DNA from 2 places in the Sinorhizobium alkalisoli genome. Region 2 is predicted to be linked to the other one. Evidence: predicted binding sites of a transcription regulator. Region 2 holds the regulator's gene; the other holds the start of a gene.
What was found. The regulator LexA, encoded in region 2, represses DNA repair genes until DNA is damaged. The targets are predictions, from matches to a motif close to TGTTCNNNNTGTGTTCNG.
Positions count from the first base shown of each region.

Region 1: ruvC (crossover junction endodeoxyribonuclease RuvC) is a predicted target of LexA. The motif match lies at 4,834-4,851, and genes of this name have one in related genera.

Region 1 is NZ_CP034909.1:2,694,823-2,702,445, reverse strand. Features, by position in the region: gene EKH55_RS13160 (sialic acid TRAP transporter substrate-binding protein SiaP) at 1-740, shown strand, start outside; gene EKH55_RS13155 (TRAP transporter small permease) at 964-1,470, shown strand; gene EKH55_RS13150 (TRAP transporter large permease) at 1,467-2,762, shown strand; gene EKH55_RS13145 (dihydrodipicolinate synthase family protein) at 2,784-3,728, shown strand; gene EKH55_RS13140 (LLM class flavin-dependent oxidoreductase) at 3,725-4,723, opposite strand; gene ruvC (crossover junction endodeoxyribonuclease RuvC) at 4,893-5,405, shown strand; gene ruvA (Holliday junction branch migration protein RuvA) at 5,456-6,073, shown strand; gene ruvB (Holliday junction branch migration DNA helicase RuvB) at 6,217-7,257, shown strand; gene EKH55_RS13120 (metallophosphoesterase) at 7,259-7,623, shown strand, end outside.
Region 2 is NZ_CP034909.1:1,394,729-1,402,351, forward strand. Features, by position in the region: gene EKH55_RS06905 (alanyl-tRNA editing protein) at 1-318, opposite strand, end outside; gene EKH55_RS06910 (cysteine synthase A) at 322-1,362, opposite strand; gene EKH55_RS06920 (SDR family NAD(P)-dependent oxidoreductase) at 1,677-2,525, shown strand; gene EKH55_RS06925 (SMR family transporter) at 2,513-2,842, opposite strand; gene EKH55_RS06930 (SMR family transporter) at 2,845-3,183, opposite strand; tRNA gene EKH55_RS06935 (tRNA-Asn) at 3,335-3,409, opposite strand; gene EKH55_RS06940 (hypothetical protein) at 3,549-3,833, shown strand; gene EKH55_RS06945 (YrbL family protein) at 3,849-4,673, opposite strand; tRNA gene EKH55_RS06950 (tRNA-Cys) at 4,853-4,926, shown strand; gene lexA (transcriptional repressor LexA) at 5,585-6,295, opposite strand; gene EKH55_RS29340 (hypothetical protein) at 6,472-6,639, opposite strand; tRNA gene EKH55_RS06960 (tRNA-Ala) at 6,852-6,927, opposite strand; tRNA gene EKH55_RS06965 (tRNA-Ser) at 7,063-7,150, opposite strand; gene EKH55_RS29345 (hypothetical protein) at 7,161-7,514, opposite strand; gene EKH55_RS06970 (septal ring lytic transglycosylase RlpA family protein) at 7,439-7,623, shown strand, end outside.

The DNA.
Region 1 (7,623 bases), 1.3 Mb from region 2:
CGATCACCTCGGCACAGGAACTCGCCGTGTTCCTGCCGGAATTCTCAATCTTTTCGGCCGGCTACGTGCACAAGGACGCGGCGCATCAGGTTAAGGTCTTCAACGACCCGCTGATGGATCCGCTGAAGCAAAAGGTCGAGGACGAGCTCGGCGTCAAACTGCTGACGGTCATGTATCTCGGTCGTCGCCAGCTCAATCTGCGCAAGTCCAAGGACGAACTCACCGTGACGACGCCCGCGGATCTCAAGGGCGTGACCCTGCGCATGCCCGGGACCGATGCCTGGCAGTTCCTCGGAAAGGCGCTCGGCGCCAATCCGGTGCCGATGGCCTTCACCGAAATCTATACAGGACTCCAGACGGGCGCGATCGACGGGCAGGACAATCCGCTGCCGACGGTGGTGGACGCGAAGTTCTACGAAGTCACCAAACAGATTTGCATGACCTCGCATCTGGTCGACCTCAATTACCTGGCGATTTCCAAGAAAACATTCGACGGCTTCTCCGAGGAGCAGCAAGCGGCGCTGCAAAAGGCCGCCGACGACGCCGCGGAATTCGGCCGCCAGAACCAGCTCAAGAAGGAAGACGAACTCGTCGCCTTCCTGAAGGAGAAGGGGCTCGAGATTTACGAGCCGGATATCGCGGCCTTCCGGGACCACGTGCAGAAGATGTTCCTCGAGAGCGAATTCGCCGCCGCATGGCCTGACGGCATGCTGGACAAGATCAACGCGCTCGCGGGCTGACGGGATCGGCGCCGCATCCGGCGTGTATTGCGGGTGCGGCGGCCGCTCTATCTGCTGAATCTGCCGCATTCGTGCGGTGTCCGGTGAATCCGCCCGACTACAGCGCCGCGCGTCTTGCCAGACGCGTAAGGGCCGCTGGAGCACTTTGAAATTCCGCATGTCTTTGCCTTCAGATCGATGTCGATTTGAGGAGAGATGCAGTAACAAATGCTTGGGAGATCCAATGACCGGCCTTTTCAAGGGATTGCGAAAAGGGGCGGAAGCCGTCGGCGCGCTGATGATGCTGGCCCTTTTTGCCACCTTCCTGCTGCAGATACTCTCCCGCTACGTCATGGACCAGGCTTTCGGCTGGACGCTGGAGCTCTGCCTGATCCTGTGGGTGTGGATCGTGTTCTTCGGCTGCGCCTTCTTCGTGCGCAACGAGGACCACATAACCTTCGATCTCCTCTACCGTTCGGCTTCGCGCGGACCGCGGCGTGCCATGGCCGCGATCTCGGCTTTGGCGATCGTCGCGGGCCTCGCCTGGTCGCTGTTGCCCACCTGGGACTGGATCGATTTCCTCCGCATCAAGAGAAGCCCGACCCTGCGTGTGCCCATGCGTGACGTGTATGTCATCTATGCCGTGTTTCTCGTCGCCGTCATCGCTGCCTATGCGTGGAGGCTTTTCCGGATATTGAAGGAAGGGGTCGCAGGCGATGATGCGCCCGAACATGACGAGGTCCGGTCGTGAGCGTTGCCCTTTCCCTCTGCCTCCTCGTCATTCTCGTGCTTGCCGCCATCGGCACACCCGTCGCCTATTCCATCCTGGTCGGCTCCATCGTCTATCTTACGGTGAAGGGCCAGGACGTGGCGATCGCCGGCGAACAGATGGCCTCCGGCCTCTACGACAGTTTCGTCCTGCTCGCGGTGCCGCTTTTCATTGTAGCCGCCAACATCATGAATGCAGGGACGATCTCCGAGCGGCTCCTGAAGTTCTGCGTGGCGACCGTCGGGCGGTTTCGCGGCGGGCTCGGTCATGTGAACGTCGTCTCGTCGATCATCTTCTCCGGCATGTCGGGGTCGGCGGTCGCCGATGCGGCGGGTGTCGGGCGCATCGTCACCGAGATGATGAGGAAGAGCGGTCACTATTCGCGCGGCTATGCAGCAGCGCTGACGGCGGCCTCCGCCACCATCGGCCCGATCATTCCCCCGTCGATCCCGATGGTTCTTTATGCGCTCGTATCCAACACGTCCGTCGGTTACCTCTTCCTCGGCGGCGTTACGCCCGGGCTCACGATGGGCGCAGTGCTGATGGGCATGAACATCCTCTACGCACACCGGCGCGGCATCGCTGCCGACGAAACGGTGCCCTTGCGCGAAGTTCCGCGCCTCACCCTCCAGGCCTTCCCGGTTCTTTTGATGCCGGCGATCCTGCTTTATGGCATCTATGGCGGTATCGCCACGCCCACGGAAGCTGCGGCGATAGCCGCCGCCTATGCGCTGCTGTTGGCGACCGTGTTCTACCGTTCGCTGACGCTGAAGGCCTTCTACGAGGTGCTCGTGGACAGCGCCCGCCCGTCCGCCTCCGTGGGGCTGGTGATCGGCGGCGCCCTGGTGCTGAACTATATCGTGGCGTCGGAGAATATCGGCACGACGATCGCCCAGTCGCTCGCCGGCATCAACGTGTCGCCGCTTGCCTTCATGCTCGGCATCAATCTGCTGCTGCTTGCCCTCGGCTGCGTGCTCGACGCCTCGACCATCATCCTCGTCATCATTCCGCTGTTCATTCCCACCTGCCGGGAACTCGGCATCGACCTCGTCTATTTCGGCGTGGTCGCGGTGGTGAACACGATGATCGGGCTCGTCACGCCGCCCTACGGAATCCTGCTTTTCGTCATCAATGCGACGACAAGAATTCCGCTTGCCGAGATCATCCGCGAAATCTGGGCTTTCGTCGCGGCGCTCATCCTCGCGCTCATCATGATGATCCTGTTTCCCGACATTATTCTCTGGCTGCCTCGCCTTCTGGGCTATGCCGGCTGAGCCACACCCATGGAGTCTCAAGTGAGCAAACGCATCGCCGGAATCATTCCCGTCATGATCACGCCTTTCGGCCCTGACGGAAAAATTGATTGGGGCGGCTATGAGGCCTTGATCGAGTGGTACATCGCCAATGGTTCGGAGGCGCTTTTCGCGGTCTGCCAGTCCTCCGAAATGCGGTTTCTGTCGCTCGAAGAGCGCGTGGATCTCTCACGCTTCACCGTCGAAAAGGTTGCCGGCCGCATTCCGGTGGTGTCCTCCGGGCACATTTCCGAAAGCCTCGATGATCAGATCACCGAGCTTATGGCCATTGCCGATACCGGCGCGGATGCGGTGATCCTCGTGTCGAACCGGCTGGCCCCGGAGACGGCCGGTGCGGCGGAGGTGCGCGCGTCGTTCGATGCGTTGCTCGCAGCCCTGCCGAAGGACGTGCCGCTCGGCCTCTATGAATGTCCGGCGCCCTATCGCCGGCTTCTCACCGATGATGAGATCGATTTCTGCGCGCAGTCGGGCCGCTTCATCCTGCTGAAGGATGTCTCCTGCGATCTCGATACCGTCAAGCGCAGGGCGACAATCGCCGAAAATACGCCATTCCTCATCTGTAACGCCAATGCCGCGATCGCCTATGCGGCCATGCAGGTGACCGGCGCCGGCTTCTGCGGAGTGATGAACAATTTCCACCCGGATCTGTACCGCTGGCTGCAGGATCATGGGGCGGAATATCCCGAGCTCGCCGACGAACTCGCGGTTTTCCTGGTACTTTCGGCGCAGACGGAACCGATGGGTTATCCGAAGCTCGCAAAGCTTTACCACAAGCGGCTCGGCACCTTTGCCGATACGTCCAGCCGCGCCGTGCCCTATGACCTCCACGAGAGATACTGGGCGCTCGAGGCCGTCATCGACCGGATCGTCCAGGGAACGGACATGTTCCGCGCCAGGATCGGAGCTGCAAGCAGCGCCGCCGTTTAACTGGCGGCAAGGCTCCGCTTCACCTCGGCGAAGAGCCTCAGCGAGCGAAGCCGCGCATCCATGTCGAAGATCGGCATGGAGATGATCAGTTCGTCGGCCTTGGTGAGATCGAGGAAGGATGCGATCTTCCGGCGGACGGTCTCGGGACCGCCGACCGCCGCATAGGCCATGGCGTGATCCACGAAGGTCTTCTCATCCGGGCTCCACAGGCCATCCATCGACTTCACCGGAGGCGGAAAGCGGCCGCGGGCGTTGCGGCGGAGCGCTGCGAAGGACTGCTGCATCGAGGTGAAGAGATAGTTTGCCTCCTCATCCGTGTCGGCAGCGACGCCCATGATGCCGACCATCACATGCGGCCGGTCGAGCTCGGGCGAGGGCGTGAAGCGTTCGCGATAGATCTCGAGCGCGGAGAGCAGCATGTCCGGGGCGAAATGCGAGGCGAAGGCGAAGGGAAGCCCCAGCATGCCGGCAAGATGGGCACTGAAATGGCTGGAGCCCAGCAGCCAGACCGGCACGTTGGAATCGGCACCGGGCACGGCGATGACCTTCTGGTCCTCGGCGACCGGACCGAGCAGTGCCCGAAGCTCGACGACATCGTTGGGGAAATTGCTGGCGCTCGCCTCCATGTTGCGCCGCAATGCCTGCGCGGTACGCATGTCCGTGCCCGGCGCGCGGCCAAGGCCGAGATCGATGCGGCCGGGAAAAAGCGCTGCCAGGGTGCCGAACTGTTCGGCGATCACCAACGGTGAATGGTTGGGCAGCATGATGCCGCCCGATCCGACTCGGATCGTCCGCGTCGCCGATGCGACATGCGCAATGACGAGCGACGTTGCCGCGCTGGCAATGCCCTTCATGCCGTGATGCTCGGCCAGCCAAAAGCGCTTGTACCCGTTCTCTTCGGCCGCGATTGCCAGCTGGCGGGAGTTCTCGAGCGATTGCGCGACGCTGCCGCCTTCGGTGATCGGCGACAGGTCGAGGATGGAGAAGGGGGCCATGGCAATGCCTTTTCTTCAAAAGAATTCGAGCGATGGCAATGTAGGTTCAAGTTTCCTCAATCCAAGGTTCGTCCGACCGCTTTCGCCCATGTCCCGCTCTTTCTGTGTGATGTTTTTGTTTTGTTCACTTTTCGCTGGCAGCGTCTCATCGACCGACATAGGGTGAGGCATGCAGACTACGATTCGCATTATCGGCATCGATCCGGGCCTGAGGCGCACCGGCTGGGGCATAATCGAGACGCTGGGCAACTCGCTGCGCTTCGTCGCTTCCGGCACGGTGACGTCGGACGGCGACAAAGACCTCGCGTCCCGCCTCTGTGAGCTGCATGACGGGCTCGCCGATGTGGTGCACGGCTTCCAGCCGCACGAAGCAGCAGTCGAGCAGACCTTTGTCAACAAGGATGCGACCGCGACCCTGAAGCTCGGCCAGGCGCGCGGCATCGCCATGCTGGTTCCCGCGCGGGCGGGCCTGCGCGTCGCCGAATACGCGCCGAACGCCGTCAAGAAGGCGGTGATCGGCGTGGGCCATGGCGAGAAGCAGCAGATCCACATGATGCTGAAGGTGCTGATGCCGAAGGCCGAGTTCAAGGGCAACGACGCTGCCGACGCGCTTGCCATCGCGATCTGCCACGCCCATAACCGCCAGGCTATCACCAGCCGTCTGGCGGCGCTTGCGGGGTAATGGCTGGGGCCCAGATGGAAGTAACGGCGTAATAGGACAACGAGAGCCATATGATCGGTAAACTCAAGGGCACCATCGACGAGATCGGCGAGGATTACGTCGTGCTCGATGTGCATGGCGTCGGCTATGTCGCCCATTGTTCGGCGCGCACGCTTTCGAAGCTCGGATCGGCGGGGGAGGCGGCGGCGCTCTTCATCGAGACCTATGTGCGCGAGGACCAATTGAGGCTTTTCGGTTTCCTGACGGCGCTCGAGCGCGAATGGTTCCGCCTGCTGCAAACGGTCCAGGGAGTGGGATCGAAGGTGGCGCTGGCGCTGCTTTCGACACTGACGCCAAGCGAACTTGCCAATGCCGTCGCGCTGCAGGACAAGACTTCGGTTGCGCGCGCCCCCGGCGTCGGTCCGAAGGTAGCCGTGCGCATCGTGACCGAGCTCAAGAACAAGGCGCCCGCCTTTGCCGGCGAGATGTCGGCCTCGATCGGCTTCAAGCAGGAGCTCGGCGAGGGGGGCGCCTCGGCACCGGTCGCGGATGCGGTCTCCGCGCTGACCAATCTCGGCTATTCGCGCGACCAGGCGGCAAATGCCGTTGCCGCGGCCCTGAAGAATGGCGGGGAAGGCGGCGACAGTGCCAAGCTGATCCGGCTCGGCTTGAAGGAGCTGGCGCGATGAGCCTTTGTGCGGCCGCAATCGCATCGGAATGAGGCTCGCGGGCGTGATCGGACTGGATCGGCGGCCGCGCTCGCACTATGGTTGAAAGCTGCCCCGCGCCGTCGGATGGCCCAGGCGACCCAGCCCGCAGATGGAAGTTTGAAATGAATGAAGCCGCACGCCTGATAGCGCCGGAAAAGCGAGGTGAAGATGTTGACGCGACTTTGCGTCCGCAGTCCCTCGACGAGTTCACCGGCCAGGCCGAGGCTCGCGCCAACCTCAAGATCTTCATCGAGGCGGCGCGCAATCGCGGCGAGGCGCTCGATCACGTTCTCTTCGTCGGTCCCCCCGGTCTCGGCAAGACGACGTTGGCGCAGATTATGGCGAAGGAACTGGGCGTCAATTTCCGCTCGACCTCCGGTCCGGTGATCGCAAAGGCCGGCGATCTCGCGGCACTTCTCACAAATCTCGAGGAGCGCGACGTGCTCTTCATCGACGAGATTCATCGCCTGAATCCGGCGGTGGAGGAAATTCTCTATCCGGCAATGGAGGATTTCCAGCTCGATCTCATCATAGGGGAAGGGCCGGCGGCGCGTTCGGTGAAGATCGACCTCTCCAAGTTCACCCTCGTCGCTGCGACGACTCGCCTCGGGCTCCTGACGACGCCCTTGCGCGACCGCTTCGGCATTCCCGTGCGGCTCAATTTCTATACCGTCGACGAGCTGGAATCGATCGTCAGGCGCGGCGCGCGGCTTATGGGCCTCGGCATGACCGACGAAGGCGCGCGCGAAATCGCCCGACGAGCGCGCGGCACGCCGCGCATTGCCGGGCGCCTTCTGCGGCGCGTGCGCGATTTCGCCGAGGTCGCCCGCGCCGACGCCGTGACGCGCGAGCTTGCCGACGAGGCCCTGACGCGCCTGCTGGTCGACAATGTGGGTCTCGACCAGCTCGACCGCCGCTATCTGGCGATGATCGCCCAGAATTTCGGTGGCGGGCCGGTCGGCATCGATACAATCGCAGCCGGGCTTTCCGAGCCGCGCGACGCAATCGAAGATATCATCGAGCCCTATCTCATCCAGCAGGGCTTCATCCAGCGCAGCCCGCGTGGCCGCGTTCTGACGGCAAATGCCTGGAAGCATCTCGGCCTCAATCCGCCCAAGGATGTAGAGGCGGCCCAATTCCGGCTGACACTCGAGGACGACTGAGATGATCAACCGCCGCGGCTTCATGAAATTGGTCGGCGGCGGGTTCACAAGTTTCGCTACGCTTGGCGGCTATGCCTTGGCCGTCGAGCCGCTCGGGCGGCTCTCGATCGCCCGCTACCAGATGACTCCGCCCGGCTGGACGCCGGGCCTCAAGCTGCGTCTTGTCGCACTCGCCGATCTGCATGCCTGCGAACCCTGGATGTCGGCCGAGCGCATCGTCTCGATCTGCAAGCGCGCCAACAGCCTCCGCGGCGATGTCACCTTGCTTCTCGGTGACTATGCCTCGGGCATGAATTTTGTCACGCGTCGCGTTCCTGCGAGCGAGTGGTCGACTGCGCTCTCGACGCTCAAAGCGCCGCTCGGCGT
Region 2 (7,623 bases):
CATGCGCATCAGCCGATAGCGACGCGGCCAGTCGATGTGCAGGACGAGCTTCTCGCCGACGGCCGGCTGCGGCTGCCCGAGGTTGGGCAGATGCACGATGACGTCCTTGGTGGCGCCATGCCGCGTGTCGGCGATGACGATGCGACTCCCGTCCTCGCGCTCGAGAAAGCCCGTGTCGCCCGGCTGGCCGCCGGAGGCGGCGTAGAAGCAGGTCTGGTCCAGTTCGATCCCGCCATCCTCCAGGAGCCCCGTGACCTGCGCCTCGCAGGTCGACAGATAGAAATCATTACGGAAAAGGGCGGTCACGCTTCTGGTCATCGATCACTCGACTGGTTCGTAGGGAACAGTGATGCTCGAGGTCCGCGCAAGCCAGCCGGGCACCGGCAGGCCCTTCGAGTTGAGAAAGTCGGGGTTGAAGAGCTTCGATTGATAGCGGTTGCCATAGTCGCACAGGATCGTCACGATCGTATGCCCGGGCCCGAGTTCCCGCGCCAGCCGCACGGCGCCGGCAATGTTGATCCCGGTGGAACCGCCGACGCAGATGCCTTCCTCCTCGATCAGGTCGAAGACGTAGGGCACGGCTTCCGTATCGGGGATCTGGTAGGCGAAGTCCGGTGTGAATCCCTCGAGATTGGCGGTGATTCGGCCCTGGCCAATGCCTTCGGTAATCGAGCTGCCGCTCGCCTTCAGCTCGCCATGCGCATAATAGTTGTAAAGGGCGGCGCCTTCCGGATCGGCAATGCCGATCTTGACGTCGGGATTTCGGGCGCGCAGCCCCTCGGCCACCCCGGCGAGCGTGCCGCCGGAGCCGACGGCGCAGATGAAGCCGTCGATCTTGCCATCGGTGTCCCGCCAGATCTCCGGCGCGGTCGTGTCGACATGCGCCTGCCGGTTGGCGACGTTGTCGAACTGGTTCGCCCAGATGGCGCCGTTTGGCTCGGTGCTGGCGAGTTCCTCCGCCAGCCGCCCGGAAATCTTCACATAGTTGTTGGGGTTCTTGTAAGGCACCGCCGGGACCTCCACCAGTTCGGCGCCCATCAGGCGAAGCGCATCCTTCTTTTCCTCGCTCTGGGTCTCCGGGATGACGATGACCGTGCGATAGCCCAAGGCGCTTCCCACGACGGCAAGGCCGATGCCCGTATTGCCGGCCGTGCCTTCGACGATCACGCCGCCCGGCCGGAGCGTGCCGGCTCTCTCGGCGGCGCGGATGATCCAGAGGGCTGCCCGGTCCTTCACCGACTGTCCAGGATTGAGAAATTCCGCCTTGCCGAGGATGTTGCAGCCGGTGGCTTCGGAGACGGCCTTGAGCCGGATCAACGGCGTATTGCCGATTGCTTCAAGCACGGACGGAAGAACACGCATTTTAAGAAACCTCGCGCTGAACGGAACGTATGCCGAGCCTCAAGCCAAGCACTAACCAGGATTGACGGCAAGCCGATAAACATTTCGTGCGGGTATATCGGTCGCCGAAATGTTGGCGTCTTTTCCGCCTAGCCTGTTGAATAAACAAGAAATAGCGTTTCGAAGCTTTCTTGTCCCGGGCAAAAATCGTCTCCGCGGTCAAATGATGGGCGGGAAGCGGAGGTGCAGGCGGCATTGCCGTCGCAGCGGTCGGCCTTGGATGAAAGGTCGGGCTTTGCGGGGAGAGGCAAAGTCCCAACGGATGCGAGGAGGAGATGACGACTGCTTTTACCGCCCGCCCAGAGCACGGTCTGGCATGGATAACCGGCGCGAGTTCGGGAATCGGGCGCGCCGTGGCCCTGCAACTCGTCGAGGAAGGCTATTGCGTCGTCGTCACGGCGCGCAGCCACGACAAGTTGGTCGCTCTGCAGCACGAAGCGACAGGGCCGGGGAAAATGATCGTCCTCGACGGGGACGTGACCCACCCCCATGACATGGAGCGGGTGATCACGGCGATCGAATACGAGCATGGACAGGTGGCGCTCGCGATCCTCAATGCGGGCGTCGCAATCCCCGTGCGTGGTGACGATCTGCATCACGATGCCTTCGACAGGAGTTTCGCCGTCAACCTCCAGGGCGTTGTCAATTGCCTTGTGCCGCTCGTCGAACATATGAAAGCGAAGGGGCATGGGCAGATCGCCATCGTCTCCTCCGTTGCGGGCTATGGCGGCCTGCCCATGAACGCCGCCTACGGTGCGACCAAGGCAGCTCTCATCAACATGGCCGAGAGCCTTAAATTCGATCTCGACCAAATCGGCATACGCCTGCAACTGATCTGTCCGGGATTCGTCGATACACGCGGCGCCGTAAAGGGCGATTTCCCGCGACCCGCACTCGTCAGCGCCGAGACGGCGGCGGCGCGGATTTCGCAAGGGCTGAAGTCCGGACGCTTCGAGATCACCTTCCCGAAACGCTTCACCTATCTCGTCAAGCTGCTCAAGTTTCTGCCCTATGGGGTCTATTTTCCGGTTCTCCGCTGGCTGATGCCGTGGCGGGCACCGCGCAACACGGCGCCCAAGCACAAGGAGTCCCGTTCAAAGGGACGGCCGCGTCAGGCGGTGTGAAGCACCAGCACCGCACCGAAGATCAGGCAGAGACCGATCCACCCGATCGGCTTCAATCTCTGGCCAAAGAGAAGGCGGCCCGAGATCGCCGTTCCAAATATGCCGGTAGCGCCCAGCACGGCATAGGCGATCGCCAATTCCATGCCTTTGACGGCCTCCGCGAGCAGCGCAAAGGCGGCGAGCACGAGCGCAATCGAAAGCACACCCCAGCCGCGGTGACTAAAGCCGTTCGATCTCGAGGAGGCGAGGTTGGCAGCCACGTCGAAAAGGCCGGCCAGCACTGCGAAGGCGAAGGAGGAGAAGGAAAAGACTGGCATGCTCATGCCGCGCTTTCCTCGTCCTGCACCTTGCCGGCATTGACGAGAAGGATACCGGACACGGCCATGGAGAGGCCGAGCATCTCGCGACCGGTCAGCACGTGATCGAAGACCATGACCGAGACGAGCGTGATCAGCGCGACGCCCGAGCCTTCCCAGATCGCGTAGGCGACCCCGACGGGAATCGTCTTCACCGCCATAGCAAGAAACACGTAGGAGAGCGCGATCGAGCCATACATGACCGCATGGCCGACATAGGCGCCCCCGGCGGCCTTCATGGCGGTGAGGCCGGCGATTTCGGTGCCAATGGCGAGAATCAGGAAAAACCACGCGAAGCGCATCCGGAACCTCTGATGGACCTGTGGCGCCGTGCGTTTTTCAGGGCACACAGAGGACGCTGTAAATCATTGGATCTGCGCATCGATTTTCGGCCGATGCGCTAGCAAACGAAAAGAGCCACTCCGGCCTTCGCCGCGAATGGCTCTTCGAAACTGGCTCCCCGGGCCGGATTCGAACCGGCGACCTATCGATTAACAGTCGAGTGCTCTACCGCTGAGCTACCAGGGATCATCTGCGCCGCAGAAGTGAGGCTGCTAATACAAATGCTTTTTCGATTTGCCAAGCGATTTTTCAAAAAAAATTGAAAGCGCCGCTTGCTCGGCTGTGGAGAAAGCACCAATTCTGGGAAAGTCGCAGGAAGGAAGCAATGGCGAAGAAGAAGCATTTCGGTATCGATCCGAAAACGCGGGAAATCATTCTCGGTACATGGCGCGTCGGCCTGCCCGACTCGCCGGCCCTCAGGGTGACGATTGGGCTTCTGCTCATTGCTGGCGGTGTTCTCGGCTTCCTGCCGGTCCTCGGCTTCTGGATGATACCGCTCGGGCTGCTGGTGCTGTCGCACGACATACCGGTTGTGCGCCGCGCACGCCGACGACTCGCCGTGTGGTGGGCCCGCTGGCGCGGCAATACCGAGAAAACGTCGGGGAAGTAGAATTGCGATCTCGGGCTAGCTGGCCCGTGAAACGTTGAGTGCGTCCGGAACGCCCTCGACCGCGTGAAGTCTGCGCTTCGGCCGCAGATACGGCTCTAGGACCGTGTGGACGTGCCCCTCGTTGGGCAGCGCCGCCGGATCGTTCAAGGTTCTGGCGAGTTTGAGAAACAGCTTCTCACGCATTTGCCGCAGTCTGAAGCCGTTGGCCCTGCGGCTGAGAGCGAAAATGCGCAACGGGCTTTTTTCACCGGTCCCGTCGATGCACATCAGTTCCTCAAAACCGCGACGGTCCGTCACTACGAAGTTGCCGGCATTGCAATCCATCAGCACGATGTGAAGCCGGCGACAGCGCTCGAAAAGTTCGTCAATCATCGCCAGGTGCCTGGCCGTCAACCGCCCCGCCAGCGCCAGGTCGCGCAAGGTTGGGGCCAACTGTCCGTTTGCCATAGTGATCTTCTCGACCACGAGACCGAGGCCGTGTTCGGTCTGAACGAAGCCCAGCACTCCGGGGATGGGGAGATCGGCTGTGTCGGACAGGGTGAACTTTCGGGCCTGTTCGATGAACTCGTCGACTTCGCGTCGAAATGTCCGGTAGGCACCGAACCGCTTGAAGCGATCGATGAAGCGCAGCATCCGCGTCGATTGGCGCTCGCCGCTGTTGCCCCTGATTCTGAGAACCTTGACCAAAATATTCGGGTAGAGGTCATGCTCGAAAACACACCGCTGGTGCCCGCCTGCACATTGGTGCCAGTCGGAAAGGGAGATCTTGCCGTCGAACATGTCCTCGCCCATTAAGTGTGAAAGTTTTGTGACAAAACAGCGCCGGTTGAGGAAAATCAAGGAAAATCCTACCTTATGGGTGAGTTTATTGCGATCGAACTGGGAGGCTGGGCATTCCAGTGTCCAACCTCCTTTTACGATGGGCCGAGACGAGGGGTGCGTTTTTCGGAAATTGCCTCTTGCGGTTCATCTCGAATGATTCTAAACGCTCGCCACGACTTGATATTTCTTGTCGATGAGGCCTCGTGGCGGAGTGGTGACGCAGAGGACTGCAAATCCTTGTACCCCGGTTCAATTCCGGGCGAGGCCTCCAAATTCCCCTGATGATCCGGCTGGTGGCACCGATGTGCGCCGGCAAATTTCTTGGCAAGTGATCTTCAGCCGCTGCGGCAACGGCCGCTTGCCTGCAGAATGTCGATTCCGGCCTGACCGGGCCGCCGCTTTACCACCGCCTGATCGTCGGAGCGCGTTGGTCAGGCGGAATCGCCCGCCGCATGGTCAAGCGATACCGCGAGCGTGGCCGCGAGAACGGTGTGCGCGCAATCCGATCCAGCAAGACTCCATAGGCAGCGCTTTGGAGGAACTTTCATCGGACCCATGGATCGCGTCGAGATCGCAACAAGGAGGAGAGTCCATGGGCAAACCCAGGACTGCAGATCCGACCGGCCAAGCCATGCCGTCTCCCACATGAAAGCCGAACCCGAGGGAGATTGAGCTGGGCCCGAAACCGATACGATAACCGGGGAGAATACCCGTGGCGCCGACCGTCCACCTGCGGACGGCTCTACGCCCATGCGGGGATGGGGGGAGGCAGCCAGACGAAAGTACTCGGCGCTGGTCGGCCGCAACGTCGAGCGGAACGTCTACCGCCCAAGGCTTCGGACGATAACTGTTGCCCACTCGATCACGCACTGTGCGCAAATACCCATGCATCGGCCAAACGAAACGGCTCCGATCACCGGGGCGATGGGCTAGTGATACCGCCGTATCAGCCCGACCAGTTTGCCCTGGATTTTCACCCGGTCCGGTCCGAATATCCGGGTCTCATAGGCCGGGTTCGCCGCTTCGAGGGCAATCGACGCACCTTTCCGGCGGAATCGCTTCAGGGTCGCTTCTTCGTCATCGATCAGTGCCACGACGATATCGCCCGGACTGGCCGTGCTCGCGTTGCGGATGATCACGGTGTCGCCATCGAGGATGCCGGCCTCGATCATCGAATCGCCCTTGATTTCCAGTGCGTAATGTTCACCGTTGCCGATCATGTCGAGCGGAACGGAAACCTCGTGCGTATTGTTCTGGATCGCAGAAATTGGGACGCCGGCGGCGATGCGCCCCATCACGGGAACCGCAATCGAGGACGTCTCTGCGGGTGGCGCCTCGACCCTGGGCGCGGCAGATGGCTTGCCCAGGCTGCCCTCGATGACGCTCGGCGAAAAGCCGCGCCTTGGCTGCGCCGGTGTCGTATAGGCTTCCGGCAGCTTGATGACTTCAAGTGCGCGTGCCCGATTGGGAAGCCGGCGAATGAAGCCCCGCTCCTCGAGCGCAGTGATCAACCGGTGGATGCCCGACTTCGACGCAAGATCGAGCGCGTCTTTCATTTCATCGAAGGACGGCGGGACTCCCGACTCTTTCATTCGTTCATGAATGAAGAGAAGCAATTCCTGTTGCTTGCGGGTCAGCATGGCGCGTCACTCCAGAATCGCGAAACAAATCAAGAACAGACACTATCCGTTCCATTTGTGTTCCGCAAGTGCCTAACATTCCGTGAATATTGCCATGCTGAATTGGGCGGCGTCGCTTTGCCGGGGCCGACAAGCCATTGGGCTGTCGGGCGATGGAGCGTTGATGTGGCGCCCGATCAATAGGCGAGGCGCAGACCCCCGGGACTGAGAACGTCGAAGTCAGGCTCAGGGTAGGGGCCGTACCACTGCGCGTAGGTCGTGTTGCCCGTAGCGCCGGTGGTGGCGCATCCCCAAAGTGACAGGAGCGCCAATGCTGCAACCGCCATCAGAGTTTTAGAGGACATGATTTTCTCCACTCGCGGGAGTTGCCGACACGAAAAGATGCAGACCCCAACTGTCCCTCAATTCGCCAGCGATGGCAAGGAAACCTTGGTGGCCGAAACCAGCATTTTGTGTTCCCGGTAAACGACTTGGCGCAATGCGCCTCGGCGAAGAAACCTGCCGCCGCCGCCGGGCAGATCGGGCATCACGGCTCCGGGCTGGACAAAGAGAAGAATGGTGGAGTCGAAGGGAGTCGAACCCTCGACCTCCGCAGTGCGATTGCGGCGCTCTCCCAACTGAGCTACGACCCCGGCAGGCCTGGACTATATAGAAGAATTCCACGGCGCGCGCCAGCCCGCTCGGCTGAATTGGCCGAACGTGCTCGAGACGTCGGCAGACAGTCGAGTCCGAATGGGAGCAGGTGCCGGGTCGGACAAAGTTCACGCTGGCGGATGGGGTGGGATTCGAACCCACGGACGGTTGCCCGTCGCCGGTTTTCAAGACCGGTGCCTTAAACCGCTCGGCCACCCATCCGGGCAGCGCGTTATTGCGCGAAGTGCGGTTCGTTGCAAGATTTAAGCTCGCCGCCCGCACGAATTTCTTCGGCCTCTGCCGCTTGGTACTGCGCATCTCCGTCGGTCTGGTATTTACGTTTTGTAAACCATAACGAGAAAAACCCGGCGCGATCTCGCCTAGAAATTCGTATTTTTGCCTTGTTGTTGTCATCATTACACGATTGTCCCTTTCCGGGACGTCGAAAGATCCGCGGGGGTGAAATGCGGATCGTTCGGGCACGAATTTCGCGAATGACCTTGGGGACAGATGATATCTCGTAGAAAAGCGGCATGCCTTGCGAGGGGATTGCGCCTCGCTGCAATTCCACTGCTTTGCGCAGCACTAGCGGCCTGCGGTTCGACGTCCAGCGTCAAGAAGAGCAAGTCGAGAAGCAAGGAATATTTCGCCGAATCGGTCTACGGGGTCAAAGCAAGTCCGCGAGTGGCCAACGG